DNA from 3 places in the Ferdinandcohnia sp. FSL W7-1320 genome. Region 1 is predicted to be linked to each of the others. Evidence: riboswitches for the same ligand, from Rfam matches in the RefSeq annotation. Region 1 holds a riboswitch; each other region holds the start of a gene.
What was found. Region 1 has a riboswitch for cyclic di-GMP ahead of NST91_RS02095 (sensor domain-containing diguanylate cyclase). Riboswitches for the same ligand answer to the same signal wherever they lie in the genome.
Positions count from the first base shown of each region.

Region 1 (10,307 bases):
TCAAGATCTTGTAGATGTATCTAGTCAAATTGAGAATGCTGAAATTCCTGGGGTAGAGCAGGTAGTTCCTTTATCAACCTTGCCACCGCAGGCTGCTGCAGGATTCTTTTCAGAGGACCAATCAACTGCTATACTTCCAATCATGTTTGATGCATCGTTAGAAACAACGGAAATCCGCGATTCTAAGGATGAGGTTATAAAGGTCGTTAAAGATAATTCAGATCTAACTTTGTATGTAACTGGTCCAGCGGGAATTGCAACAGATTCACTGGATTTATTTTCAAGGGCCGATCTAGTGTTAATTTTATCAACGGTAGGGTTAATCCTCATTTTATTAATTGTGATTTATCGTTCACCATTGTTAGCCCTAATACCGTTATTAGCAGCTGTCTTTGTCTATGAAGTGACTATGCAATCATTAGGTATACTAGGGAAAGCTGGTTTACAGCTAAGTAATCAGACAATCTCAATTATGTCGATTCTTTTATTTGCGGCCGTCATTGATTACTCGTTATTTGTATTTTCTCGTTTCCGTGAGGAGCTCAAGAATTATGAAAATAAATATGATGCGATGAGAGCTGCCATGAAAGAGGTAGGAATGCCTGTCTTTTTCTCAGGCGGGACAGTATTAGCGGCAATGCTAGTATTATTCTTCGCAGACCTTGGAGATTATCGTAATTTTGCTCCAACCTTCGGCACAACAATGGTAATCATCATGATTGCATCTGTCACACTCGTGCCAGCACTATTTACACTTTTCGGTAGAAAATCATTCTGGCCAAAGGTACCAAAAGTAGGGGATGCAAAAGTAAAAGATAACTCCATCTGGAGCAAAGTCGGAAGAATGGTTGTTAAAAAGCCAGGATTATATGTCGCAATTGTAGGGATTTTTCTTGTTATTTCTGCAGCCAATATGTTTAACTTAAATTACGAATTCGACACGATGAAGTCATTTCCAGAGGATATGCCATCACGACAAGGATATGAACTCATCGAGGAGAAATTTGCAAAAGGTGAACTTGCACCATCTACAGTCTTGTTTGAAGGGAAAGCGGCTGTTACAAAGGAAGAGCAGGATGCGCTACGCGATGAGTTACTAGCTCAAGATCTTGTAAGTGACGTTAGAATCAACGGAACTGCTGAAGAAAATCGGGTTCTAAATTTCTCTTTAACGTTTGAAGAAGGGCCATATGATATAGAAACGATTAACGCAATGGAGAAGATGATTTCAAACTCTGAAACCATTTTGAAGGATGCGGATGTAGATGGAGAACTCTACTTTGCAGGAGAAACCGCAACTAAAGTGGATGATCGCTCAACAAATAATCGAGACGTTATCTTGATCGTTATACTTGAAACCATTTTAATTTTTGGTATGCTAATTGTTCTTACAAAATCATTTAAAATGCCTATTTATATGATGGGTACAATCTTAGTTTCATTTTTAGCGGCATTAGGATTAGGTATGTTCTTAACAAACTTATTCTTTGATATCGACACGATAGCGAATCGTGTTCCATTATACGCATTTGTTTTCTTAGTTGCACTTGGAATTGATTATAATATTATGCTCATCTCAAGATTCCAGGAAGAAAGAAGAAATCATTCAGTAAAAGAAGCTGTACAAATAGCAGTAGCAAAAACAGGCGGAGTCATTTCATCTGCGGGTGTCATTTTAGCTGCCACCTTTGCGGTCCTCATGACACAGCCGGTTCAATTATTATTTGTCTTCGGCTTTATTGTAGCGGTAGGAATTCTGTTAGACACATTCCTAATCCGGGGAGTATTGTTACCTGGGTTAATCGTACTCTTAGAGAAGGATAAAGCGGTAAGTAAAGAAAATTAGTGATAGAAAAGAAAGGGCCTGTATCAATTTAGATACAGGCCTTTTTATAGTGTATGGATTTGTGTTCTAATTAAATCGAATTTTAGGTAATTGACAAGATTTGTGAATTATGAAACTATTATATTGTAAAAATTTAGAAAAGGAAGGCTAAAGATGATACTTAAAGCAAGAAAGGTTCCAAATCACCTACAAATACGGCGTTACTTAAAGCCCCGAATAGTGTTTACTGATGGGCAAGTAAAAAAGTTACTAGCTGATGAAAAAGGCTTTGAAGGCGAATGCAATTTCGATGAACTAATAGCCCGATCCCCTGCATCCACATATCTTCAACTATATGACCTCCTCCTTGAATGGCGAAACACAACTTTTCAAATTGACTCACTCCTTATATGTCCATACAAAATCTATCTTTTCGATGTCAAAAACTTTGAAGGAGAATTTTATATTGAGGGTAATCGATGGTACTTTTCATCTGGGTATGAAATAAAGAATCCAATTCCTCAACTAGAGCGCTCTGAATCCCTGCTTAGACCACTCATGCAATCAATAGGTATTAATCTTCCCATTGAAGCGAAAATCATTTTTGTTAATCCCGACTTTACCCTTTTTCAGGCAGATAGACATCTTCCAATCATCCTACCTACTCAAATTAATTCTTTGTTAAAGAAGTTCGGTTCTGCTTCTATGAATACTAGTGGATCATTAATAGGATCGGCAAAAGAACTAGCCCTACTTCATAGTGAAAATTCTCCATTCAATGATAAGCTTATCCCTGAATATACCTATCAATCTGTGAAAAAGGGAATCTCTTGCGTCGATTGTGGATCGCTATCGGTTAGTTTGAATGGAAGATACCTTATGTGTGAGAGGTGCGGGGCAAAGGAAGCTCTACATACAGGTATTATGAGATCACTAGAAGAATATAGGGTGCTCTTTCCAAATAGGATACTGACCGTTTCTGAGGCTAATGATTGGTGTGGGCTTGATATGAATAGGCTTAGAATGCAGAAAATATTGAAGGAGCATCTTGTTATGGTTGAGGGAGGAAAATCAACGTATTACCGTTTTATATAAGTGTAGTAGTGGAAATTCACTTCTATATTATTTTTAAGCGAGATGGATCAAAAGGCATTGGTAAATAAGGGATACGAATGCTTTTTTGTGGACAGGGCAGACAAAAGTATTTGTAAAATCCAGGAAAAGGAAAAAGTGACATTAGGATCGATGATAATTGTAATTCATTTCCATTTCTGTATCTTTTTTAAGCGAAAATGACCAAAAAGCATACGCAAATAGGGGATACGAATGCTTTTTTGAGAATAGGTGAAACAAAACCATTCGTAAAATCCAATAAAAGGAAAAGGTAACTTTGGAATCGGCATGGATTGTAATAAAATTCCATTTCTGAATGATTTTTAAGCGAAAATGACCAAAAAGCATACGCAAATAGGGGATACGTATGGTTTTTGAGGATGGACAACACAAAACCATTCGCGAAATCCAATAAAAGGAAAAATTAACTTTGTAATCGGCATGAATTGTAATAAAATTCCACTTCCGTATGATTTTTAAGCGAAAATGACCAAAAAGCATACGCAAATAGGGGATACGAATGCTTTTTTGAGAATAGGTGAAACAAAACCATTCGTAAAATCCAATAAAAGGAAAAGGTAACTTTGGAATCGGCATGGATTGTAATAAAATTCCATTTCTGAATGATTTTTAAACGAAAATGACCAAAAAGCATACGCAAATAGGGGATACGTATGGTTTTTTGAGAATAGGTGAAACAAAACCATTCGTAAAATCCAATAAAAGGAAAAGGTAACTTTGGGATTGGTATAAATTGTAATAAAATTCCATTTCCGAATGATTTTTAAACGAAAATGACCAAAAAGCATATGCAAATAGGGGATACGAATGCTTTTTTGAGAATAGGCAGCACCAAACCATTCGCAAGATCCAATAAAAGGGAAAAATAGCCCATAAGTTGAGTAAGAATGTAACGATATTCAACTTATGCATTATTTAAAAACGAAATATTGAACGCATAGTCTTTGTTTACCCCAGAAGCAAAAAAGATAAAACGCAATAAACGAACACAAGGACCGTATCGGTTATGATACAGTCCTTGTATTCGATGCTAGCTCCAAGAAAGAGCATCTCGGCTCTCTTATCTAGCCAATCCCCTCTGAGGGAAAAAGATGCCTTTTTTCAGTACTTGCCGACCACGACAGGACGGCTAAGCTTCTGAGGTAGGCACAAGAGTACCTACCTTCAGCTGGAATTCGGGCACCTTGCGCTTTTCTGTTAGTTCTGTCCCATCTTAAATTCTAGGAAAAGCTGGTTATAGATGGCGAGGTTTTTTTTCCCAAGGTTTTCATACACCTCAAGCTTTTCGGTTAGCTCTGGAGATGGGTAGAAACGCTCATCAGACACCATATCTTCTGGCATATATTGTAGTGCTTCTTTGTTTGGAGTAGAGTAGCTGACGTATTCCGTGTTTTGAGCTGCTACTTCCGCATCCAGCATAAAATTAATAAACTGATGTGCGCCATCAATATTTTTGGCCGTCTTCGGAATGACCATATTGTCAAACCAGAGGTTAGAGCCTTCGCTTGGTACGACATAGTTCAGATCCTCATTTTCCCACATGATATCAGCGGCATCACCCGACCAAACAATTCCAATCGCAGCCTCGCGATTTTGAATCAGTACTTTACCCTCGTCACCAACAATTGCTTTTACATTTGGGGTAAGCTTCATCAGTTTTGCCTTTGCTTCAATTAAGTGGTCAAGATTAGTATCATTCAATGAATAACCAAGAGAGTTAAGCCCCATTCCAATGATTTCTCTGGCACCATCAACCAAGATGATTTCATTTTTTAGGGAAGGGTCCCAGAGATCATTCCAGCTTGTAAATTCTTTACCATCAAGCATGGTAGAGTTATAGACAATGCCGACCGTTCCCCAGAAATATGGGACTGAGTACTGATTCCCCGGATCAAAAGGAAGATCCATGAACCGTTCATCAATGTTTTTTAAATTTGGTAGTTTTGAATGGTCAAGAGGGATGAGTAAGTCCTCTTGGCGCATTTTATCAATCATATATTCAGATGGCACCGCGATATCGTAGGTGGTTCCACCTTGTTCGATTTTTGTCATCATTGCTTCATTAGAGTCGAAGGTTTCATAAATAACCTTGATTCCAGTTTCTTCTTCAAAACGATCGATCAGTTCTTCGTCTATATAGTCGCCCCAGTTATAAATCGTCAACGTGTTCCCACCAGCGAGACCCTGTGATGAATTTAAATGGTGGATAAGGTAGAGTAACCCACCAGATACAAGTGCAATTGATATAAAAGCACGGATGAGCTTCGTCATTTCCGAACCCCCAATCCACGTGTGTTTCCTCGTTGTGCAATAAAGTAATATCCAACAACAAGAAGCATTGTAAAGATAAAGAGAAGAGTTGACAATGCATTAATATTTAACGAGATTCCTCGTCGTGCAAGAGAATAGATTTCAACAGATAGCGTTGAGAAACCATTTCCTGTTACGAAAAATGTAACAGCGAAATCATCGAAGGAATACGTAAGGGCCATGAAAAATCCAGCAAAAATTCCTGGTGTGATGTAAGGAATAATCACCTTTGTTAGAACCTGCCATTGGCTTGCTCCGAGATCTCTCGCTGCATCAATTAAAGAAGGACTCATCTCTTTTAGTTTTGGCAGTACCATAAGTACAACGATTGGAATACTGAAGGCAATATGTGAAAGTAACACAGAATAAAATCCTAATTTAATTCCAGCCATTGTTAATAAAATTAAAAAGGAAGCACCGATAATGACATCAGGACTTACAATCAAGACGTTATTTAACGATAGTAAAGTATTTTGAGTTTGTCTTTGTTTAATCGAATGAATCCAAATGGCTCCAAGCACGCCAATAATGGTCGATACAAGAGCAGAAAGCAAGGCAATCACAAATGTATTTAACACGATGATTAGCAGTCTAGTATCCCCGAATAGCTCTTTATACCAATCCAAGGTAAAGCCCTCAAAATTGCTCATCGTGCCACCACTATTGAATGAGTAATACACGAGATAGAAAATCGGTGCATATAAAATGAAGAAAATAATAAATAGATACGCCTTAGAAGAAATAGCCAGTTTATCTCTCATTTTTAGCACCTCGTTTCTTGCGGTTTCCAGTTGCGACCATAATTACTACCATAAAAATAATCAGGAAGACAGCTATTGTTGAACCCATGCCCCAATCCTGAGTGACAAGAAACTGCTGTTCAATAGCAGTACCAAGTGTAATCACTTTGTTTCCTGCAATTAGTCGTGTCAGCATGAATAATGATAAAGCAGGAATAAATACAACCTGACAGCCAGATTTTACCCCTTGAATCGTAAGTGGAAAAATCACACGACGAAACGTAGTCCATTTAGATGCCCCAAGGTCGCGAGAAGCATCTAGCAGACTAGGGTTTAATTCATTTAACGAGTTGAAGATTGGTAAAATCATAAACGGAATAAAAATATATACAGATACAAACACAAAGCTAAAATCCGTAAATAATAATTGTTTAGAGCCAATACCAAACACTTCAAGAATCGCATTCGCTGTGCCATAAGTTCCGAAAATTCCAATAAAAGCATAGGCTTTTAATAGTAAATTAATCCAGGATGGAGCAATGATTAATAATAACCACAGATGTTTATGTTTTGTTCTTGTAATTAAATACGCTGTCGGATATGCAACTAATAGAGTTACAGCTGTAATTAAAAACGCATACCAAAAAGAGCTCAGCGTCATTTTTAAGTAAACGGGTGTGAAGAATGTTTTATAGTTTACTAAAGATAAATTTCCCTCTATATCAAAAAAAGAATAATAGAGAACAAGTGTAACTGGAGCGATAACAAATATGAGAATCCATAATGCATAAGGGATAAAAACAAGATTACGTGTTACCTTATTTTCCATGGCTTTCCCCGTCCACGTATGCCTCTAAACGACGATCATATTCTTCTTCTGTTTCACCAAGACGCATAACGTGTATTGCCTCTGGGTCAAAATGAAGTCCAATTTCTTCGCCAACTTTAGCCTTCTTAGTTGAATGAACAAGCCACTCATTTCCATCCTTATCCAAACCGCAAATTTCATAATGTACTCCTCTAAATAACTGGGAATCCACTACAACTTGTAGTTTTCCTTTTTCAACAGAAGTAATTTCTAAATCTTCTGGACGGATGACAATTTCGACTAATTCATTGTCTGAAAAACCTTGGTCAACGCATTCAAATGTCTTTCCGACGAATTCTACGAGAAAGTCTCGATGCATTTTTCCTTTTACGATATTAGATTCACCGATAAAATCAGCAACAAAACGATTGATTGGTTCATCGTATATATCAATAGGGGTACCACTTTGTTGAATTTTTCCTTCATTAAGTACAAATATCTCATCAGACATGGCAAGAGCTTCTTCTTGGTCATGGGTAACGAAGATAAAAGTAATACCAAGCCGCTTCTGAAGGTCGCGAAGCTCGTATTGCATTTCGGTACGAAGCTTCAAATCGAGAGCGGATAATGGTTCATCCAATAAGATAATCTCGGGTTCATTAACAATTGCACGTGCAATCGCAACACGCTGTCTCTGACCACCTGACATTTCTTGAATTTCACGATTTTCATAGCCTGCAAGATTAACAAAGCTTAAAGCTTCTTTTACCTTTTTATCTATTTCAGATTGCTTCAATTTCTTTATACGTAACCCAAAAGCAATATTTTCAAATACATTAAGATGTGGAAACAGGGCGTAATCCTGAAACACTGTATTTACTTGACGTTTATTTGCAGGTGTCGTATTTACTTTTTTACCATTAAAATAAACCTCACCACTTGATGGTTCAATAAATCCTGCGATTAACCGAAGTATCGTGGTTTTTCCACACCCAGATGGACCGAGAAGAGTATAAAATTTTCCTCTTTCTATTTCAAAGCTAACATTGTCGAGAACAGCTGGATCATTGTCATACTGCTTTGTGACATTTTTAAATTGGATTATAGGTATACTGTTCATAGCAACCCCCTTCTTTCTATTAATAGAGATAAGATTCATAACGTAATCCGGCATAATTATACACGAATCGGCAAAAAAAACAATAATAATTATAATTGTCAAGTCAGAAAACTAGGGAAGACTATTTTCTTATTGAAACAAGAGAAGTGTATAGGGCATTTGGGATAGGAAAATTTTCCCGTTTTTAGCAAAAGATTATAACGATTTCATTGACCAAAGAGGAAAATAGAAATATAATTATAGTACTATTTAAAATACTCTTTCTTTAATGAGTTAATTGGATAAAGTAAGGGCAAATTCATTGAAAGATGAAGACGCAAAACTATAGGGGCTAAAGTTCACTAGTGTTCAAAATGGAAGATAAAAAGGACCGAGAAGTTCAAGGCGGCGTAGCTTTTTTGTACCAGAGCGTATGTAATTATACGTGAGGAACGTAGAAGTAAGCCAACCCAGAAATTCTATGTGTCATTTTTACCTGAGTTTTGGAACATCCTCATTTTGGACATGCCAGCCAGTTACCGAGTACAGCTCGTATCGAAAGAACGTAGATTAATCGGTATATGATTAGTCTTTTTTTATACCAAATTATTAACAATATGTTGCTACTATATTACTAGATTTTTGGAATTGGAACATTTCAAACGAATTTTGGAACATCCTCTAAAAAAATTTGGAAGTGATTACATGGAGAAAACAATCCAGAATCTTAACTTGCTAAAAAAATTAAGCGAACTAATTGAGATGATTGGTTCTGAGAAGACTCTAATTTCTGACGAGGTTCGTACTTTACTTAATCAAACATGTCAGGAAAAAGAAGAACAAGAGATTACCAGTACCCTTTTAAATCAACTCCAAGAAATAAACGAACAAATGGAAAACATGCATTGGATGAATAAGCATTACCGAATCCTACATGATTTCGCACAAGTCTGCAGTAAAACATTAAATGAATCCGTCCTTCTCCAAAAGTCTTATGAAATGGTTTCACGTGTTATGCCTACTGATGCATTTTATATTGCATTGCATAATCCTGGTGACAAACATATTCATTTAGTCTTTATTATGGATAATGGCGAACCAGCTCCTCCAAGTACCGTAGACTTTGGCGAAAACTACACATCAAAAGTCATCAAAACAAGGGAAATCGTCCACCTCAAACATCAAAACCAGAACATTGAATATGATACGAAAATGGGTGAGGGGGACGAGGACACAAGCTCCTGTCTTTTTGTACCCGTTGTCATTGATGACCAGGTCAAAGGTGTCATCTCAACTCAGAGCTTTAAAGATTTTGCTTATCGGAAAGAGCATGAGGAACTACTACAAATGATCGGAGCGCAAGTGATCAACTCGATTGAAACAGCAAGATTATATGAAAAAATTTACACAATGTCTCGTACGGATGAATTAACAGGTTTAAAAAACCACCGTGCCTTCCATGAGGATTTAGCACAACTGATCAAAAATGAGAATGATGAAATAACAGTTATGATGATAGACTCTGATGATTTAAAACAGGTCAATGATCGCTTTGGGCACGATGCTGGTGACCTATATTTACAGGTACTAGCATACGGAATGAAAACGGTATGTAATGAAAAGTTTGAGGGGTATCGTTATGCCGGAGATGAGTTCATGATTCTGATTAAAAATAGCAGCGACACGTGTGTAAAGGAAATTTACGCAACTTTAAATGAGTATTACAATGAAAACCCAATCATCATGGAGAATGAAAAAATCATTGTTTCGATCAGTACGGGTGTCGGGATATATCCACACCATGGAACGACCGTAGATTCTTTAAAAAAGGCAGCCGACCAAGCGCTATATGCTGCAAAAGAAAGTGGAAAAAAACGCATCGTAATAGCGAAATAAAAAAGCTCATCCAAATGGATGAGCTTTTTACTCGTTGTCCAGCTCCAGGCACCATCGGCACGAGGTCACAAGCCAATCGCTTCTGAAGGTAAAAATCACCTTCTGTCAGCGCTCGTCTTGTGCTGATCGCCCATGCCAGGATGGCAAGGATTCCAGCGTTATGCACAGGACGTGCATGCTTTTAGCTGGAATTGGGGCGCCCTGCGCTTTTCTTAGTTGATATGGGCAATAATACCTTCTTCGTCGTCCAACACAAGTTTGATTCCGGCATATGGGTCACGGTTAAGAAATTCGCCTAGCCATAAACGAATTGCTTCAATTAAGTTCGCCATAATGAGAACCTGCTTTCGATCGTTCACGTATACTTCTGCGGAGAATCCGTAATCATCGTCATACATCAGCTCCACTTCAACCTCTTCAGGCTTTACTTGCTTTTTTAAGCCGATATAGACACAAACTGCATTTATAATTTCCTGTTCAGAAAGTATTAGCGCT
Region 1 is NZ_JBBPAM010000001.1:412,342-422,648, forward strand. Features, by position in the region: gene NST91_RS02065 (MMPL family transporter) at 1-1,846, shown strand, start outside; gene NST91_RS02070 (nuclease-related domain-containing protein) at 2,000-2,920, shown strand; gene NST91_RS02075 (ABC transporter substrate-binding protein) at 4,157-5,230, opposite strand; gene NST91_RS02080 (ABC transporter permease subunit) at 5,227-6,030, opposite strand; gene NST91_RS02085 (ABC transporter permease) at 6,020-6,838, opposite strand; gene NST91_RS02090 (ABC transporter ATP-binding protein) at 6,828-7,937, opposite strand; cyclic di-GMP riboswitch class I at 8,219-8,282, shown strand; gene NST91_RS02095 (sensor domain-containing diguanylate cyclase) at 8,622-9,812, shown strand; gene NST91_RS02100 (DUF2653 family protein) at 10,025-10,307, opposite strand, start outside; gene NST91_RS02105 (hypothetical protein) at 10,300-10,307, opposite strand, start outside.

Region 2 (10,307 bases), 1.4 Mb from region 1:
TCGATTCCTGAATTCGAAGGACTTCAGGCACCTAAGCATTTACCACAGCTAACACCACTACCACATCAGCTTGAAGTTGCAAAGCAAGTGGTAGAAAAAATGAACGGAAAAGCCATTTTAGCAGATGAAGTTGGACTTGGAAAAACAATAGAAGCCGGCCTTATTTTGAAAGAATATATGATTCGTGGACTGGTAAAGAAGGTATTAATCCTTGTTCCAGCATCCCTTGTGTCACAATGGGCATCAGAATTAAATCAGAAGTTTTACATTCCAGCGGTCCAGCAAAAAAAGAGCTATATGTGGGAGCAATATGATGTAATTGTTTCGTCTATCGATACGGCAAAAAGAAGCCCACATCGTGAAATTGTGTATGAACAGGATTATGATTTGATCATTATCGATGAAGCTCACAAGCTTAAAAACAACAAAACAAAAAACTATGAATTTGTTCAAAACCTGAAAAAGAAGTTTTGTTTACTATTAACCGCTACTCCGATTCAAAACCGGATCGATGAAATTTTTAATCTTGTTTCATTGCTGAAGCCTGGGCATTTAGGGAATCAGGAGAATTTTGAGGAATCTTTCGGAAAGAAGAGTCGTTCAATCGATGACCATGAGCATTTGAAAGAATTAGTGAATAAGGTGATGATCCGCAATCGCCGTGACGATACAGGAATTGAGTGGACAAAACGCAAGGTGGAAACAGTGCCAATTGAATTTTCTGAGACTGAACAGGAACTATATGATGCCATTTCTGCCTATCGGTCTAGCTTTTCAGGCTTTGCATCCAGTATGTTCTCAATCTTAACCTTACAAAGAGAGGCTTGTAGTAGTCGAGAGGCTGTATATTTTACGTTGAAGAAAATGCTTGAGAAAAAGAATGAAGACGGAAGTAGCGCGGTCCCTGAGGATATGGTGATGGGCCTCATGAAAAAGGTCGAACAGGTTACACAAAATTCTAAGGCTGAAAAAGCGGTTGAATTAATCAAACAAATCGATGATAAAGTCATCATTTTCACCGAATACCGTGCAACCCAAATGTATTTACAATGGTTTCTGCAACAGAATGGAATTTCATCTGTTCCATTTAGAGGTGGATTTAAACGCGGGAAAAAAGATTGGATGAGAGAATTGTTTAAAGGTAAGTTCCAGGTCTTGATTGCAACAGAAGCTGGTGGTGAAGGAATTAACCTACAATTCTGTAACCACATTATTAATTATGACCTCCCTTGGAATCCAATGAGGCTTGAGCAACGGATTGGGCGTATTCACCGCCTTGGCCAGGAAAAAGATGTTCATATTTATAATTTCGCAACAAAGAACACGGTTGAAGAGCATATTTTAAAGCTATTATATGAAAAAATTAATCTGTTTGAGCGTGTGATTGGACAATTGGATGATATCCTAACAAGATTGGATCTCGGTAACATCGAAGACCATATTCAGGATATCATGCTTCGTTCGCGGAGTGAGGGTGAAATGAAAATTAAGATGGAAAATTTAACTTCTATCATAAGCTTTGAAGAACAAAATGGTGGTGAGCAGCATGCAGCAACAGGAAATAGTTAACTTTCTTGAGAATTATTTTGTTTCAAACCATTGTGAAATTCTTGAACGTCATCCCGGATATATGACCGTACAATTAACCGTTGATTTAGATAAGCAATTAATGAATCGACCTTTTTATTGGACATATGTTGAAAAAACAGGCGGAACTCCAAATCCGATGAAGCTTACATTAATTACAGATCGGGATCAAACGCCTGACAATGTGAAGGGCGACTTTATTCATTTTGGTGCCCCCCGTTTACATCAGATTTTTGAATCGACGAAAAAGCTCGCAAGTTATATACGCTTGTATCAGCAATCACCGCCCGGTGCACAAGGGAATACCCCTCTTTTCCCGTGGCTTGGGTTGAATGTAAAAATTTCATACAAGAGTGACCGCAAGCGTGATGTGCTGATGTCACTCGGGTTACAGCTTATTAATGGAATCATTGTTGAAGATTTCCAAGAAAAAGTTGAAAAGTTGCCGCTTACTCCTAAGATACCTGATCATACGTATACAATGTCACCGCTTGTTAAGCCACAAAGTGGAATTAACCGTCTCCAGCAATATGTGCGAGGGTATGTTGAAACTCAGGACCACTCTTGGGCAGATGAAGCAAGGCAGCGCTGGGACGAAGATTTAGCCTTGCTAAATTCCTTTTATGAGGGCATCGAAGAAAAACCTGAAAGCTATGAAATTGAAAAAGAAGCACTCAAAGAGCAATACGAACCGAAAGTTCTTGTCGAAATTATCAATGGCGGGTTGTTTTATCTTTGTCAAAACACGATGTAAAATTGACCTATCCTCACCTTCCGAGGGTAGGTACTATTTTTTTGAGGGTATTTTAAAAGAAATCGTTCGACAAATTCCTTACAATTTTTTGGTAATTTTACAAAAAACCTGGTTAGAATATCACTATGTATTAACCAACCACTTCATTAAGTTTACATTTTATAGGTCTAAATCCCTATAATTCGAGTTTATTCTACATAAATAGAGTAAAACTACTAAAATTCGATTGGTCGGACGAACTATATTTCGTGTTTTGTAAATATTTTGACATCGACAGATTTTTACAGAAAATTTCATTTTCATGTTTTATACTTCTAAATGTAATACAAAGGTTCTATACATAAGAGACTATCGTTTTAGGTAGACGGCTAACATTCGAACAGACAAAGGCAAACCTATTGAAAAATAGGGACGCAAAGTCACAGGTCTAAGATTGGACGTAACAATTAAGACGGCTGGACTGCCTGGAATACTAATTGTATTTTGGGAGGAAACGAAATGTTAAATGAAGTACAAAACAAAGATGAGCAATTGGATCAAGATTGGATCGACCTTATATTAGAAGCAGTGGAGATGGGAATGAGCGTCCAGGATATTCAAGCTTTCCTCCAAAGTAAAACAGCATAACGGACCTTATCTATACATATAACAATAACCTTTTGAAGCTACGGATTGGAAACATAAGGATGCGAGGGAACCTAAATTATCGGGTTCCTTTTTATTTTTCAGTTTTTTGTGTTCTTGTTATAAAACATTTACTTCGTTATATGCTATAATAGGTATATGAAGGAAGGTGAGAAAGAATGATTGGTCAACGTATCAAAACATTTCGTTTGCAAAAACAATTATCCCTATCTGAACTAGCAGATCGCGCTGGAGTTGCCAAATCATACTTGAGCTCAATCGAACGGAATCTCCAATCAAACCCTTCTATCCAATTTCTTGAAAAAATATCTACAGTATTAGGAGTTACAGTCAACGAATTGCTCCATGAACAATCAGAACCTGAAAGTGTAGAACTTGATTCAGAATGGACTAGACTAGTACGCGAGGCAATGAAATCAGGAGTTTCCAAAGAGGAATTTCGATCATTCTTAGAATTCAACAAATGGAAGATGGATAATAAATAGAAAATGCTTCGGCACATTGGTTGCCTGAAGCATTTTTTATTTTATATGTATGTATCGAAAGTGGTATTACTGTGGGATTCAGATTGTTGAGGAATTGGGTATTTTTTCTGTAATGATGAAGGATATGCTTCTCCAGCATCACGGGCACGAAATGTTGCGAGATTATGATTACAAATTGGACAGTTCCATTTACCTTGTTTACTGCTCCTAAAAGATGGTCGATAACATCTTGAACATGTTTTTGTATACATAGAGACTCCTCCATTTAGAAAATTTGAGTAATCCAATAGCCATGGAGGATAAAAACATATGCATATAAAGCAGTGGCTATATAGGATAAAGAACGAATTAATCGGTTCACTGGGATACGAATGATAAAATAAAGTGAAATCAAACATAAAGAAAGCATTGCTTTTATAAGTAAAAATAAGACCGGATGGATTTCGTATATTGTGTACATTAACGGGTTGGCTTCTGATATATGGCCGCCAAGGATTCCGAAATGGGTGATAAATGCGTCTATGAGATTTAAAAAAGCTAGCAAAATGAGGATAAATTTCATTGGAAACCTCGCAAATCATCATTAATAAAGTTAAGTTAATATTGAGAACTTATTCAGATATATCCTATGATCCGCTTTTATTCATTCTCAATAAAGAATACACGAACGAATATACTCCCTATTAAATTAAATATCTATCAATCACGATCTTAAACGTTTTCTCAGGTAGTAAAATATAAAACCTCCACCTAAAGCTAAAATTATACCAGCAATTAGTATATTAAAGGTGTTAGTACCAGTCTCAGGCAATTTAGGTCCATCAACAGGAAGGACTCCACCTAAAGTACCTTCTGCATAGAACTTCATTTCCACTTCAGTTGCTAAACCCTGGTACTCATTCCCTAAATGTGGAGGAAATTCTACCGTAAATATTAGTTCCTCTTGTTGACCACTTACTATTGGTCTAGGATCTATTTTTTTAAAATTCCCCAATTTTCCTTTGAAAATATCTCCATTCTTATCAGAAATAGTTAGAAATAACTCCTCATACAATTCTTTCGATCCTGACTTTCGATCTGCTGAAGTTAAATAGTTAAAATCCTCAGTACCACTATTTTTTATGATTAATGTTCTAGTTGCCCAGTCTCCCGGTTTAAAATTATCAACATCAAATAATACTTTTTCAGGTGTTGTATTGATATCTATTTCTTTATTGTTGTTAGATGGAGATGCTTTAACTTGATTTGCTAGAAAAAAAAATAGAAGAGTACACACTGTCATAAAATATATTATTCTAATAAAACTCTTACCTAACTTCATTATTTGCTCCCTTCCTTCCCTAGAAGGGGATCAATATTTAAAGAATATTGATCCTTAATTAGTTTTTGTTTCTTCGATAGCATCTTTTGTTTTATTGCTTATATCAATTTTTGAAATTGTTCTCCAAAGTGAGAAAATAGAATATAGGAAGATCAAAACCCCTGGGACTATCATTAATATGATTGTTCCATTTTTTGAACTTGCAAAATCAGCAAAATATCCAAGATAAGGAATCGTTAATCCACGATATTCGGCTACTACATTTTGAGCTAATACTGGATTAATATCTTCTGTATTGTTATTATCCCCTTTTGTTTTATACATCACTTGATTCTCGTTTTTTAGGACTTCAGTAATTCTGTGAGTGATGAGTTTTTCATCTTCTTCCATAAAGGTGATTACGTCACCTTCTTTAAACCGCGTCATATCTCCGCCTGTTTTTACTGCGATAATAGATCCTGTTTTGATTCCTGGTTCCATTGACCCTGATAATACAGTTTTAAGTTGGTAACCAAAAATTGTTGGTTCCCCACCTGAGATTTTATTTGAAACTACCAAAGCTGCTACCCCTATTAATAATAGTACGAGCAAGCTCGTGACAATTTGATTAATCCACTTCTTAATTACCTTCTTTTTATTCATTATTCATCCTTCTCCTCTTTATTATCATCTATGATATCATTCGCAATTTCAGTTGAATCACCAGTTGTTCCTACCATCCCATCAGATGTTGCTTCTTCATTTGTAACTTCTGTTGGTTCCTCACTGGATACTTCATTACTTTGTTGTTCATTTTCAGGTTCTATATTATTTTCCTTAGTTTTTTCAATAACTGGCTCTTCCGTTTCAACTTCGATTGTTTCATTAGAATTGTCATTTTGATTAGAATTGTTGTTCATGCATTTTACTTTGAGCTTCTTTTTGCTCCATGCATCATCAAACTGTTTATTCGTTTGAATAGCTTTAAACTCATAAAATCCTTCATTACTTGTTTTATGTGTTAACGTAATCTCTTCTCCACTTTTTAGAATTGGAATAACACCTTCATAAATTTTTTCACCTTGATTTTTAGGCTTTCCATTCTCTGAAGTGAAATATATTTCATAAATACTTTGTGTCGTCATGTCGCTTCCAGTATTTCTTAAAATAACTTCCATATCTGCCGGACATGCTTTTAGATTATCGTTAGCTGGCTCAGGGAATACAAGATTACTATTATCTGGTGGCGACCATTCACCTGCAGTAATTAAGATATTACCTTGTGATTTAGAAGTGAAATATGCCGTTGTTGTTGAAGTAAAATAATTCATAGCGAATATTAGAATATAAAATACAAGGGCAGCCTTAAATATGATTTTGTATTTTTTATATCTTTTATTCATTTCTCTTAGTAATCTACTTGTTTTTCGCAATGCTATCTCAGCCCCTTCAAATTCGCAATTCTGGATTTATATATATTTATGAAAACAACTCAGGTGCTATGCTTTCATAAATATATATAAAACAGGAAGGAGAGGGCTCTCCTCCCCTATTAGTAGCTATCTAAGTTCCCCATCTTGTTGACTAGCATCGAAAATCAATTGGAAATCTAATTTGTCATCTTGGAATTTATTTTGATCCGCACCATTATCATCGAACTTATAGTTGAAAATTAATACTTGTCTGTCCGAATTATTTAATGGACCTGTTTTAGAGTTTAAATCTTCAGCAACAACTAAATCTTCAATTTCAGAAAGTGGTGTCCAATCAAGTACAACTGGACCATTTTGTCTATTTTCACTAATTCTTACTAGAATATGATCTGCGAAATCTTCCCCAGCATTGTCACCATTTGTATCAGACACTGTGTAATCAACGTTCATTTTTACATCTTTAATTTTGAGTGAACCTTCGCTATATAAGCGAAGTTGTTTAATTGTCCAATCACCTGGCTTCATATTATCAACACTTAAATCAACATATGCACTGTCATCAGTACTTTTTAGCTCTAAGTCTAATGTTCCAGCAGCAAACGAATTATTTGATACCTCAGTGTCGCTAAAATAAGCAAATGTTCCCCCACCAATAAGTCCTAATCCTAGAATAGCTGTTGCGGCAGTTAGTCCTAATTTTTTCTTCATACTCATCTTCGTTTCCCCTTTTTTCTCCCTATAAATAACGTTTTTCACAAGATTATTGTAACTAGTATGTATACAAGGAAGGAGATAGAATCCCCTTCCCCTTTTCAATTATGAAATATTATTTTAATTCCCCTTCAGTTTGATGAGCAGTAAATGTCCAATCTAGTTTTAAAGTATCACCTTGGAATTCGTTTTGATCTGCACCATTGTCAACAAATTCGAATGCAACATACATTTGGTCACTAGTACCATTCTCTAAACCATCACCTTCACCGTTTAATCCAAATAAGTGGGTAAAGAAGCCTTGTACGTTTTCAACTGCATCTGGTTCCATATTTTGAAGATCATACAATGTAGTTTCTGCAATTACATCATTATAATCTCCGATAACCCAACCATCACCTGTTTTATCAGCATTTTCAAGGAATAGCACCTTAATGTGTTTACCAAAGTCGTCAACATTATCACCTTTTGCATCTACAACGTTATAAGCTGTAGCTAAATCAACTGATGAAATATCTAAAGAACCATTGTTTTCTAATAGGAATTCACGAACCATTATATCTCCAGGCTTGATGTTTTCAACATCAATTACAACTGATGGGTTTACTGCTAAATCTAATGTACCAGCTGTAAATTCATTGTGTGATACTTCTGTGTCGCTGAAGTACGCAAATGTTCCTCCCCCGATTAGTGATAATCCTAGTGCTGCTGATGCTACCCCTAAACCTAATTTCTTTTTCAAACTCATTTTTGTTTCCTCCTCTTTTTCTCTTATAAATTTTTATATTGAATCCTTATGTATTGATAAGGAGATCAACCAGAACTGTACTTAGTAAAGTTCATTTATGTTCTTTGTAACGAACTTACAATGTGAGTATAGCCCATAAGTCTTATATTTGAAAAATCCCAAAATCAGTCATTTTTTCTTAATAAAGAACGTATATCGTTCGTTTTCTCGTAATATCTCTTATTTCCTTACTATTTTATTATTTTATTAAGAACAATAAGTTCCTTATAATGAACGTGTAAGTATTCAAATTAACGAAGGAGAAGGAAGATGATCGGTTCGAGGATTAAAGAATTACGAAGGCAGAAAAGTCTCACGATTACAGAGCTTGCAAAACGCGCTGGAGTTTCAAAGTCATATTTAAGCTATATTGAACGAGATGTACAAAAAAATCCTTCTATTCAATTCTTAACTAAGATTTCAAAGCCACTCGATACAAATATTGAATTTTTATTAGGAGAAGAAAGAACGATTCCTCATTCTAATGAACCACTTGATCAAGAGTGGACCAAGCTCTTAAAAAATGCAATTGATGACGGATTAAGCAAAGAGGACTTCAGAGAGTTTCAAAACTATATAAAATTTAGCAACTGGAAAAATGGTCACATAAAAAACAAAGGAGGGAATAATATTGATAACGTGACAAAAAAATGTTGAATTTAGATTCCGAGTAATAAAAGTATATAACAATGGAAATAGTGAAGATGTAACATGTCGAATGATTTGGTTTAACTATTTATAACAGATGAGAGGAGAGAGTGTGAAATCAATGAAAAAAGGAATAGTGATAACTGGTATAATCGTTGTACTTTGTTTAGGCTCCACACAATTAATACCCGTATTAGCAAGTGAAGATACAGATATTGACGTCAAACAAGAACGCGAGGTTTTAGTACCTTCTGATGATACTAGAGTGAAGGACTCAAGTATGAACGAACAGGAAAATGAAACTACCGAAGAAACAACAACTTCAGATTCCACGAGTGATCTTCGTAGCCAAGCTAGGGAGAGTGAACAATTTGATAATTATACAAACAATCTAGCAAAGGATTTAGGTATTAAAACTGAAGGTAAGGATTCAGAGGAAATTCAAGCCGAAATTCGTTCTATAATGCTCCAAGAGAAGGCTAAAGAAGCGGGAATTAAAGTTGAAGGTAAATCAGAGGAAGCCCTTATAACAGAACTTAAAGAAACGTATAGGGAGAAACCCGAGTTAATAAAGCCTTCCTCTAATAAATACGAAGAACTACGAATGAAACCAGATTCTAGGAGAAAGCAAATTCTCGAAACAGCAAAATCACATGGCATTGAAACTGAAGGCAATGAATTTGATGCTGTTGTTGAAGAACTAAAGACAGTTTTGTTAAAAGAAAAAGGAGAATAATGTTGAAAAAACCTTGAAAGGAACAATCCTTCCAAGGTTTTTTCATTTAATCCGTCTTCTCCAACGCTGATATTACTAACCCTCTTTCATTCTCCTGGGCTTTATACGTAATGTTGTTCAGCGTTGCGGTTCCGTTGATTTTTTTATCCTTGTCACGAAGGAGTCCCAATTTATATGTTACTTTTCCAATATCCTCTTCTTTGACTGCCTCTTCTGTGTTTGTGACGGCAACCAATAAGAAGAATGCAGCAATTGTGTCTTCATATTTATCTAACGTAGTGCTGAGGTTGTCTGATTCAACGTCTTTTTTCACGATTGATAAACGAACGACTTCATTTGTTGTTTCATTTACGATTCCTTCAAGAATCATTCCGTTGTTGACATCGTGTTTGAATTCTCCATTTCTTACATTCAATTGTTCAATTTTATCGGAATCTTTCATTTCTGTTTGAGCTTCGTTCCAATTTTTAACGAGGTCTTCTGTTGTAAAGCCTAAAGAGCCCAGATCCATGATTTGTTCGTCGGCTTGTTGAATTTTGGTTGCTTTTGGATCTTCTTTTTTCTCTTGTTCTTTCGCCTTGTCGTCTCCTTTACAACTGACAAGCAATAATGAACTAAGTAGCAAAATCGCAAAAATAAAAATTCGTTTCCGCATGATTTTCCTCCTACCAGCTAACTTTTCACATAAAGTTAATATGCACGTAGAATGTCCAAATCATGCAGAATGATCAAACAAAAAAAGCGATCCGATATAAGATCGCTTTTTATTCATATTCCTCTGTTTTACTAATCATTACCCTTACAACATACACTTCATCGTTTTCTTTTACTGTGTTTTCAATAACATCCTCATCCAAGCCAACTCTGATGCCTTTAGAGCCATTCTTCACAATTAGCGCAAGTGCTTGGGGCTTTTCTGCTTCAATATGTATTTTGTCATTGAGTTGAGATTGAGCAGTGCCGATTGATGTATCAACTTCCATAACTGGTGACTGCAACGTGGTAGAACCTGTGCCATCGGTCATCGATAACGTCCACTGGGCATATGTAGTGTCATCCATGTTAAAATTCATTTTGGCAGCAGACAACGTCATATCTTCGTTAGTTGCGGTTGCCCCTCGTACGATATCTTCTTGTTTTTCTCCATTTTTAAAATGCTCTACCCAAACATGAATCATCTTTATATCTTCGTTTTTTATGTTAAGGTCGTACATTAAAAGT
Region 2 is NZ_JBBPAM010000001.1:1,831,478-1,841,784, reverse strand. Features, by position in the region: gene NST91_RS09265 (DEAD/DEAH box helicase) at 1-1,569, shown strand, start outside; gene NST91_RS09260 (YqhG family protein) at 1,547-2,341, shown strand; cyclic di-GMP riboswitch class I at 2,720-2,809, shown strand; gene NST91_RS09255 (DNA-binding anti-repressor SinI) at 2,840-2,968, shown strand; gene NST91_RS09250 (helix-turn-helix domain-containing protein) at 3,145-3,471, shown strand; gene NST91_RS09245 (hypothetical protein) at 3,513-3,722, opposite strand; gene NST91_RS09240 (DUF5658 family protein) at 3,737-4,033, opposite strand; gene NST91_RS09235 (TasA family protein) at 4,175-4,792, opposite strand; gene sipW (signal peptidase I SipW) at 4,847-5,434, opposite strand; gene tapA (amyloid fiber anchoring/assembly protein TapA) at 5,434-6,204, opposite strand; gene NST91_RS09220 (TasA family protein) at 6,331-6,918, opposite strand; gene NST91_RS09215 (TasA family protein) at 7,031-7,663, opposite strand; gene NST91_RS09210 (helix-turn-helix domain-containing protein) at 7,973-8,359, shown strand; gene NST91_RS09205 (hypothetical protein) at 8,463-9,086, shown strand; gene NST91_RS09200 (ligand-gated ion channel) at 9,133-9,741, opposite strand; gene NST91_RS09195 (YgaN family protein) at 9,851-10,307, opposite strand, start outside.
Region 2: another riboswitch for cyclic di-GMP. It lies ahead of NST91_RS09255 (DNA-binding anti-repressor SinI); the one in region 1 lies ahead of NST91_RS02095 (sensor domain-containing diguanylate cyclase).

Region 3 (10,307 bases), 4.6 Mb from region 1:
ATCAAGTCTCCGCTTTGCCATTCCCATAAAAGTTCATGCAAACAGTGAAGCTGCTTTGAAACAAAAATCGCTGTTCTTTTCACATTTTGAACGTCAATTAGCTTCCACTTCATTGAAAACTTGTCCACAATCTCTAAAAATGCGGACTCCATCTCAGGCTTTTTCTCCGTTAAAGATGGGCAGTCAAACTCGATTCGAAGATAAAATGTACCCTCTTCATGGTGGGTTGAATACTGGCTTGATTCAATAATATTCGCGTCAAACGAATATAAAAATTGAGAAATCGCCATCACAATTCCAGGCTGGTCAGGACAACTCACCAACAACCTTCCACGATTCTCATTCTTACGCTGAAACTCTTCCCTATTAAAAAACATATCCATAACCTCACATTTGGGACGGAGGGACAGGACCCTCGTCCCACCAATTTTTTCCTGGGACAGTGAACCTGTCCCTGTTTCCCATATTGGGATAAGCGGATCTATTTACGGCCAATTTTCTCTGGGACACTGTACCTGTCCCTGTGTCCCACCTGGCTTGTGTCGCGCTTATTCGTTTGCTAATTTTGAGATGAGTAGGGCGACTAGTGCACTCCTTACCGGCATTTGCGAGATAAGGAGGTGCTCGTTTGATGCATGTGCACCATCACCTACTGGTCCTAGACCATCTAAGGTTGGGGCAAATTGTGATGCAAAACTGCCGTCACTACCTCCACCACTTGCTTGTTCTTCTAGTTCGAAGCCAAGATGTTCCTTCGCTATATCTTTTGCTGTTTCGAACATTTTACTGATTTCCGGCGTTTTTTCCATCACTGGACGGTTGATTCCACCAGTTACCTCTACCGTTAAACCTTCTTTGGTTGGCTTTATACCTTGAATTAATGGAATAACGCGTTCAAATTCTGCGTTATTTTTCACACGTAAGTCCAATTCTGCTTCTGCTTCTGCAGCGACTACGTTTGAAGCACTTCCACCTTTTACAAGCCCGATATTGAGTGTTGTTCCTTTTTCAAAATCCGTTAGTCCGTGTAAATATATGGTTTGTCGGGCTAACTCCTCAATTGCACTAATTCCTTTTTCAGGCTCAATGCCTGAATGTGCTGCGCGACCCTGTACTTTTATTGTAAACATGCCGACGCCCTTACGAGATGTTTTGAGTTTCCCTTGAGTCGAGGCTGCCGCGGATTCTAGAACAAGCACATATTTGCTCTTTTTCGCCTCTGCTTCAATTAAGTCACGCGATGACTCGCTACCAATTTCCTCATCCGACGTAAACAACATGACAACCTTCGTTTTCAAAGGAACATTAAGTGCTTTAAGCGCATTTACCGCAAATAATCCTTGCACAATGCCACCTTTCATATCAAATGAGCCTGGCCCAAAAAGCATGTCTCCGTCAATCCGGAATGGGAGTTCTTCAAGTGTTCCCTTTGGCCAAACTGTATCCATATGAGCCAAAATCAAAATTTGCTCATCTCCCTTACCGAATTCACAGCGGAAATGATCCCCAAAATGCTCATTATCAAACTTTTGGATTGAGCCACCCACATACTTTTTATAGAGCTGCTGAACCTGCTCACCGACTTGGTCAACCGCCTCTTTATCATGAGATGGAGATTCTATCTCGACTAACCCCTTTAGAACCTCCACCATCTCAGACTCTTTCTCCTTTAAATACGCCACAACCTGTTGTTCCATCACAATTCATGCCACCTTCATACGTGGGACCAGGGTTTTTTGCTTCCCTGAGTCAGAGGGACAGGTCCCTCGTCCCACCATTTTTTTCCTGGGACAAGGGACCTGTCCCCGTGTCCCAAACCCATTTCCCGTTTATTATTACAATATTACAACAACTGAGCCCACGCTACTAGTTTTAAGAGCATGGGCTTGAAATTTTTTTATTGGCCTGCAGGCATTCTTTTTAGAAAGTGTTCTAAGAATCTTGGTGCGTCAACCTCTGTACAGACATTGATTTTAGGCTCTTCTTCTTCTGAAAGTGGCACCGTTCTGCCGTCTTCTTCTCCTTCAGTAATGACGCCAACTCCTATGTAATTTGTTTTCACTAAACTCGGGTCAATAGCCACACCGACTGCCAACGGGTCATGGAGACCACACCCGCCAATTCCAGGATTAGCACATTCATAAAAATCATGATAAAAGCTGACCATATTCGCAAAAAACTCCCCGACTTCGGAGCCAGCATTTCGCCACGCATCCACATTTTGTCTTGGCAACAAGGTTTGCATCGTCACGTCTAATCCGACTAAGGTGATCGGTAATCCTGATGCGAACACGACTTCCGCAGCTTCAGGATCTGTAAAAATATTCGCCTCTGCATATGGGTTTACGTTCCCTGGTACAAAAACTGCTCCGCCCATAATCACCACGTCGGAGACCAGCTCCACAATCTCCGGTGCCTTTTGAACCGCTAAGGCCAGGTTTGTCAACGGCCCAACGGCAATAATTGTTACTTCATGAGGTAGCTTTTTGACCTGTTCAATGATGTAATCTACCGCATACTCTGATTTCGCTGATGTTTGAGGTTCAAAATCCAATACATTCCCTAATCCATCTTCCCCATGCACATGTTTCGCAAAGCCTTCACGCGGATTTCGATTTAGGGGCTTGTCCGCACCCGCAAATACCGGGATGTTTCTACCTAGCTTTTCTAAAACAGCCAATGTGTTTCTGGTTGCCTCATCAACTGCGACATTTCCATAGCATGTCGTTAACCCAATAATATCAAGCTCCGGCGAGTTCACTGCATACGCAATCGCCATTGCATCATCAATCCCCGTATCTACATCAAAAATAACCTTCTTCATCATTTACCTCCCTGGGACAGAGGGACAGGTCGTGTGACCCACTACTGGCCATTGTCACCTGTCCCTAGTAATTTGTTTGTTTCTTCTAGTGTTGGCATTGAGGCTTGAGCGCCTTTTTTGGTGACGGTTAGGGCACCAACTGCATTTGCAAATTCCGTTGCTTCTTGCAGACTTTTGCCGCCAGCAAGCGCTGTGGCAAGTGCGCCAGCGAATGCATCACCAGCTGCTGTTGTATCAACCGCATCCACAGCGTGAGGTTTGACAGCAAACGTGTCTTCTTCCCTAGACACAACAACGCCTTTTCCGCCAAGCTTAGCAAAAACAGTCCCAACACCTCTATCCAATAGCCAACTGCTAGCTTTTTTAGCGGATTCCACATCCGTAATTTTCGTATCCGCTACAACTCCTAGCTCGCTCTCATTCGGAACAAGGTAGGTCACTTTTTTTAATAGCTCATCGGGAAGCTTTCGTGCAGGTGCAGGGTCGAGCATAACTGGGACATTATATGTATGCGCGATATTCGCAACTTCGATGACCGTTTCCAAAGGAATCTCCAACTGTATCATCACAAGCTTCGCCTTACGGATGACCTCTTCGTATTTAGACACATATTCTGGTGTCACATGGTCGTTGGCGCCTGGTGAAACAACGATACTATTTTCTCCTTCGGCATTTACACTGATCACCGCAACGCCGGAAGAAACGCCGCTTATCTTTTCAATATTTGACGTGTCCACCCCGACTTCATTCAATCCTTCTAAAAGCTGCTTACCAAAAAGATCGTCCCCGACACAGCCCAACATTGCGACCGATGCCCCTAATTTCGCAGCTGCATACGCTTGGTTACCACCTTTCCCACCGTTTCCTGTAAAAAAGCCATGACCGAGTACCGTCTCACCCCATTCTGGTCGCTCCTTCACATTCACCACCATATCCACATTCAAACTACCCACCACAACAACATCCGCACTCATTTAATATCCTCCCATGGGACAGAGGGACAGGTCCCTCGTCCCACCATTTTTTTCCTGGGACAAGGGACCTGTCCCCGCGTCCCATATTTGATATAGATTATTATAGTCAATGTAACGGGTACTGGCAAAAGTGAGTTTAATTTTTTGAGTCTGGCTTTTTTCTCTTAAATCTCTACTAATCTATAAGGAAGAGCTTACATATTATTATTACTTTTTTGTACCTTTTTGAACATTTTCGACATAATTCGTACAAGACAGACAATATTTTTTCAAAAAATGAAACCTTTTCTTTCTATAAAACGTCTAATAAAATATGCAGTTTTTGATTATCCTAATCTAAAAAAAGGTGTTGATTGAAATGAGTCGTGTTGACCGACATTCGAAACAAAAGCCGAAACGGAAATGGCCAAAGGTTATTGGAACAATTGCTCTTGTTTTATTGTTAGCCGTCGGTGGTTATGCCGTTTATTTATATCAATCTGTTGCGAGTACTGTAGGAAAAATGCATGAGGAACGGGGCCCTTCAGATAAACGAACAAATCAAATCGATATTAATAAAAAGGATCCGATTTCCATTCTGCTCATGGGTGTTGATGAACGCTCGGGTGACAAGGGTCGTACTGATACGTTAATAGTTGTTAGTGTTAATCCTAAAACGAATTCCATGCAGATGTTGAGCATTCCACGTGATACACGTGTTGAAATTGTCGGCAGAGGAACTCAAGATAAAATCAACCATGCTTACGCATTTGGTGGCGTCGATATGACAATTGATTCCGTCGAGAACTTCCTAGATGTACCGATTGACTACTATGTAAAGGTAAATATGGAAGGATTACAGCAAATCGTTGACGCGCTTGGCGGAATCCAGGTGAACAGCTCATTCGCGTTCTCTTATGAGGGTGCTTCATTCTCAGAAGGAACACAAACTCTAAATGGGGAAGAAGCCCTTAAATATTCAAGAATGCGCTATGACGATCCTCGTGGTGACTTCGGACGACAAGATCGCCAAAAGCAGGTCATCCAAGGGATTATCAACAAAGGAGCCAGCTTCTCCTCCGTTACAAAAATTGATGATATTCTCGGAGCACTTGGCAATAACGTCAAGACCGATATTTCCTTCGATGAAATGAAAACTATTCAGGCGAACTACAAGGATGCACGTCAAAACGTTGAACAATTCAGCATCGATGGTGTCGGCAAAACCCTAGACGCATGGTACTGGATCGTCTCTGAAGACGAGCGCCAAGCAGTCTCTTCCCGCTTGAAAAAACACTTAGAAATTGAATAGGTAGATATGCCAAGGGGTTCAGTGGGACACAGGGACAGGTCCCTTGTCCCACCACATCTTGGAATTAGAAGTTGTAAACAACCGGTTATAATACCGGTTGTTTTTTTATGCCTTACATGTTTTCCTCCTTTTTCCACATACTAATGGAACAGACTCATTGTTTCAAAGGAGGGTCCTAATGATGAAATTCAAATTTTTACTTTGTATAGCATTATTATTTCTTTCGGTATCGCCTGCTTCTGCTGCGGAGAAGAAGTCACCTTTTTTTGGTGTGAGCGCTACGGTCGTACAGGTCGAGGAAGGTACTTTTGAGGTAAAAACGAAGGGCGCTGAGGAAAACGAAGGATTTGTTTTTTCACCTAGAGGGGTAAAAGGTGGAGAAACAATTATATTTGAGGTGCAGGTGAAGGGAGAGGCCGCCGTTTACTTACTTGTGGATGAGACTGATGCAAGAGGAACTTTTTTAGCTGAGACGGTATCGCCGGTGATTGGCTTGCATGATCCGTGGCGGACGGTTCAGCTTGAGGTCGAGCTTCAGGATACCACCTCCCAGATTGACGCGATGGTACTCACGAACAAACAAGAAAAAACCAAATTCATGTTTCGTAATGTAAAAGTAAGTGTTAAAAAATAAAGGATGCCAACACAGGCATCCTTTTTCTGAGATAAAAACTGGTCACCAACACTCTCAGAAAAAAAGACTTGGGATTCTCTCCCAAGTCCTACTCTACTTTTTTCGATATTTCATCTAGCTTCGCTTCCATTCGTTTAACCCGCTTTGAGAACCGTACCACATAAACGAGTACCACTATTATGCTAATTGGAACGAGAAGTGCAAATAATTGAAAAAGAATGTCACCGATATTTACCACTACTGAAGTTCCTCTCTTCCCTTTTTTCTATAATATACCATTTCGCTGGTGGAGGAGTCCATCAGCCTTCTGGGACAAGGAACCTGTCCCTGTGTCCCAAGGTTCAGCTGGGACCCAAAGTGGAGGTTACAGCGGCGGCTGGAACCCTGGCACATGAAATTGCCCTAAGGGTCCTTCCCCCAGCACTATTTGTCCCAGGCTTGGATGAGTTCGTTTAGTTCGCCGGCGTTTTCTTCGAGTTGTTTGGCGCTTTTGGCGACTTCTTCCATGGAGCTACTGGATTGCTGGGCGGTTGCGGATACTTGTTCAACGCCAGCAGCTGATTCTTCAGCGACAGCCGCAATTCCTTCGATGGCACCGCTAATCTCTCTTGTATCGTCAAGTACCCCGTATAACGAGCTTGACATTGCTTCTATTTGTGTACCGATTTCTTCAATTGTTCGTTTCAATTCATTAAAGGTTTTTCCGGTCGTTTGAATTTGGTTGGTGCCTTCTTCAACGGATTGATAGCCGTCATCTAAGGATTGAACGACCTGCTTTGATTCTGTTTGGATACCTTTTACAATCTCTGTGATCTCTGCGACCGATTTACCAACCTGTTCTGCAAGCTTTCGAACCTCATCGGCAACAACCGCAAATCCTCTTCCGTGTTCTCCTGCGCGGGCTGCCTCGATTGCTGCGTTTAATGCTAAAAGATTCGTTTGCCCCGCGATCTCCTGAATAACTTTAACAAGCTTCGTAATCTCGTTTGTTTTATGGTCCAGACCAACAACAAGCGCGTGTGACTGTTTCATTTTTTCATAGATGCTCGACATTTGTTGAATCGATGTTTCCATATATGAACTGCCGTCGTTTGTCATGGCAAGCATGCCTTGTGATTGTTCCTTAATACTATCGCCCTTAACCGCTACATGCATGATTTCGTCCGAGAACGTGGACATTTTTTCAATTAATGTGGTAGCAGACGTCGCCTGGTCTTCTGCACCGCGTGAAAGTTCCTCCATTGTGACTGCTATCTGCTGACTGCCCGCCATAACCTCATCCGCATACTGGGTCAATTCTTCACTTTGACCAGTGACACTGTCGGAGACGACAACCATTTTCTTAAACATGCCTTTTAAATTTTCATTCATCTCATTAACCGCCAAAACAAGCTGACCAATTTCATCTTTGAGCTTCGTTTTAATTGGTTCCGATTGAAGATTGCCATTGGAAATCGCCTTCATTCGACTTGCGACACTTTTTACCGGTCTAGCAATCACCACAGAGGTATAAATCGAAATCACAATTCCTAAAATAATCACAGCAGCTGTGACCAGAAGTCCTACGAAGTTCACTGATTGACCATATTTCACAACGTCCGTACCCGTTGAGACAATCTGTCTTTCTCGATCATCCGTGAGCTTTTTAACTTGTTCCATCAATTCATTTGACTTCGGTTGGATATACGTCTTCAAATTATGCATCGCAAGCTCAGTATCCCCGCTATCATAAGGGGCAAAAACTTTTTCCTTCATCAATTCACGCCAATTTTTCATTTCCCTTATAAGCTCTTCAACCTCTTTTACCTTCATTGCATTTAATTTTCGATCCGTTAAATCAAATTCTACCGAGTAAACATCATACTCATTTCTATAGGTATCATCCCCATACAGTACATACGCCCTCGCAAGCGCAATACTCTGGGCAATATTGTATTTCAAACTATCATATTCTAGTAAAACTGAGAGTTCCTCCGACACAACATCGTCCGTTTTCTGATTCATATTGGACACCGCTATGTAATTATAGGTCGCTAAGCCTATACAAAGGATGATAATGGCAAAAAAACTAACAAATAACCTTGTTCGAATACTTTTCATCTATGGTACCTCTTCCTCGTAGAATAGTAGAAATTCAGGCAAAAAAATAAGACCAATCACTAAAAGAATGGCCCAACAAGCGTACATTATTGGCAGCCAGGCGATCATGGTACAGTGTACGGTAGACCCTAGGCTTTGCGTCCAATCCTTTCGGAGAGTTTGCCCTATTCTGATATACGTTTTCTTCTATTAGTATATAAGTTTTTCTACTCTTCAACAATAGACCACATCATAATTCCCATTACTTTTTCACTACTAATTCTAGCAACAATTTCATAAAATCTTCCTTATTCGCCGGTAGAACCTCAGGTAACTCCACATTCACCTTCATCATCATCGAATCCCTCCATTTTTCTGGGACAAGGGACCTGTCCCTGTGTCCCATCTTCTAGTAATCTAGTATTGCCGGATTTTTGATAGATATACATGTTTGGGAGAGAAATTTTGATAGATTTGAGTAAGGGGAGATAAAAAAGGAAGAAACGAAAAAAGCCAGCCCGGGGGCTGACTTTTTAGTTACGAGCGGAAGCAAGTGCCTGCTCGATCACGCGCATATTTTTCAACGTTTCATCGAGGTTGTACATCGGTTGTTTATTAGAAAGAACACTTTCTGCAAAATGCTCCACCTGAAGCTTATACTGGTCACCTTGTACCGTTTCTTCACGTTGGCCTCCTTCGTTGTTCACCACAAGCACACCGTTTCCACCTTCATTGTCAGGACGGAATGCATGCTTCACTACGATCGAACCTTTCGTGCCGACCACTTCATACTGCTCCTTAAATGATTGCTCAAAGCTAACATCAAAGTTCGCAATTACGCCACTTTCAAACTTCAGCGTACCTGCTGCCGTAATGTCGACGTCATGTGCCGGGTGAATGTTTGCAGCTGCCTTCACTTCAACTGGCTCTTCACCCGTAATCAAACGACTTGCATGGATGCAATAGCAACCCACATCATATAACACGCCGCCACCAAGATCCTTTTGCATCTTAATGCTTCCAGAATTCAAATCATGGAGGAAGGAGAATGTTGAGCGAATTAACTTCACATCACCAATTTCGCCTGTTGCGATCATTTCTTTCACACGGTTATGCTGTGGATGGAACTGATACATGAACGCTTCCATGAAAATCACATTGTTTTCTTTAAAAGCTGCCGCCATCTCTTCCACGTCTTGTGAGGTCAATGCTGCTGGCTTTTCACAAAGCACATGTTTTCCGTGCTTCGCAGCTTCAATCGCCCATTGTTTATGTAGTTGATTTGGAAGCGGAATGTACACCGCATCAATTTCAGGGTCATTCAATAAATCGGTGTATGATTCATAATGCTTTGGAATGCCAAGGTCAACAGCAAAGTCTTTCGCCTTCCCGCTTTCACTCGCAACAGCCACAACCTCTGCATTATGTGCACGCTCCATCGCTGGAATCACTGTATTTCTCGCAATTTTCGCGGTTGATAAAACACCAAAACGAACCTTTGTCATCTGAGTTCCTCCTAAATTATTGAATCAAATGCGCCTTGGCGTATTTGCGCCCGATTTTTTTCGAGCTTTCTCGAAAAAAGTCCACTGAAAAATCGTGGCATCCGCCGGAGGCATAACTTTATTCAGCCAAGGGTTATACTCCTTAAATTGTAAACTCTTTTACCATTGTCTTACTAATATAAGTAGTGGACTTCTAAGCAATAAAGTTACTAAACAATTACATATTCTCATATTTTAGGAGATTACGAAAGGTTTTATCTTGAAACAAAAAAAGCCAGAGTTCATCCTCTGACTTCATCCTTAAAGTTCATATCGAATTATGCAGACTGGCAATCTTTTAATTTACCAATTAGATCCTGCATAACCTCTTCAGTTGTGATAGAAGATGTTTCTTCTACTTTTTTCTGAATGTCTACCATTATTTTTAAAAGTTGTTCAGAACTCATACTTTTTACCTACCATTTTCATTTTCCAATTAAAATCCATTTTACACTATTCAGCAAACTTTGCAAAGGAAAATTGTGACAAAATTTTAACAAAAAAACCCTAACGATTTGTCAGGGATCAAAACTTACTTATTGTATTGGAGGAGGTCCGTCACCCATATGAACTCCATCCGCAAAAACTGATAATAACACTTCGCCATTTTCGTGAACAAACGGAACAGCGACCATTGTGTAGACTTTCCCCTCAGAGTTAGGCATTTTTATTGCCATAATCTGATTAGCCCCGACAAACTGGTATCCGTTACTCTTTTTATCTGCTTTCACCACTTTAAATTCATTCGATTTCAATATGCTCGCAACCGCCTTGTTACGCTCTGCTCCTTGCAAATAGTCGCCACATCCGCAATCATCCCCATGAGCAAATGCAGTATTTCCAGGTAGTACAAGCATTAACAACACAAGCACGATTCCCAAAACTTTGACAAAATTCCTCATTTCAAACCCTCCCTTTAGTAGCTACATTCTACAGATTACACAGAAATCGACAAATTCCT
Region 3 is NZ_JBBPAM010000001.1:5,017,268-5,027,574, forward strand. Features, by position in the region: gene purU (formyltetrahydrofolate deformylase) at 1-377, opposite strand, end outside; gene NST91_RS24050 (M20 family metallopeptidase) at 549-1,697, opposite strand; gene NST91_RS24055 (nucleoside hydrolase) at 1,898-2,824, opposite strand; gene rbsK (ribokinase) at 2,866-3,798, opposite strand; gene tagU (polyisoprenyl-teichoic acid--peptidoglycan teichoic acid transferase TagU) at 4,157-5,089, shown strand; gene NST91_RS24070 (hypothetical protein) at 5,268-5,723, shown strand; gene NST91_RS24075 (hypothetical protein) at 5,812-5,961, opposite strand; gene NST91_RS24080 (methyl-accepting chemotaxis protein) at 6,147-7,823, opposite strand; cyclic di-GMP riboswitch class I at 7,912-7,997, opposite strand; gene NST91_RS24085 (Gfo/Idh/MocA family protein) at 8,336-9,307, opposite strand; gene NST91_RS24090 (YwzD family small protein) at 9,625-9,753, opposite strand; gene NST91_RS24095 (hypothetical protein) at 9,883-10,248, opposite strand.
Region 3: another riboswitch for cyclic di-GMP. It lies ahead of NST91_RS24080 (methyl-accepting chemotaxis protein); the one in region 1 lies ahead of NST91_RS02095 (sensor domain-containing diguanylate cyclase).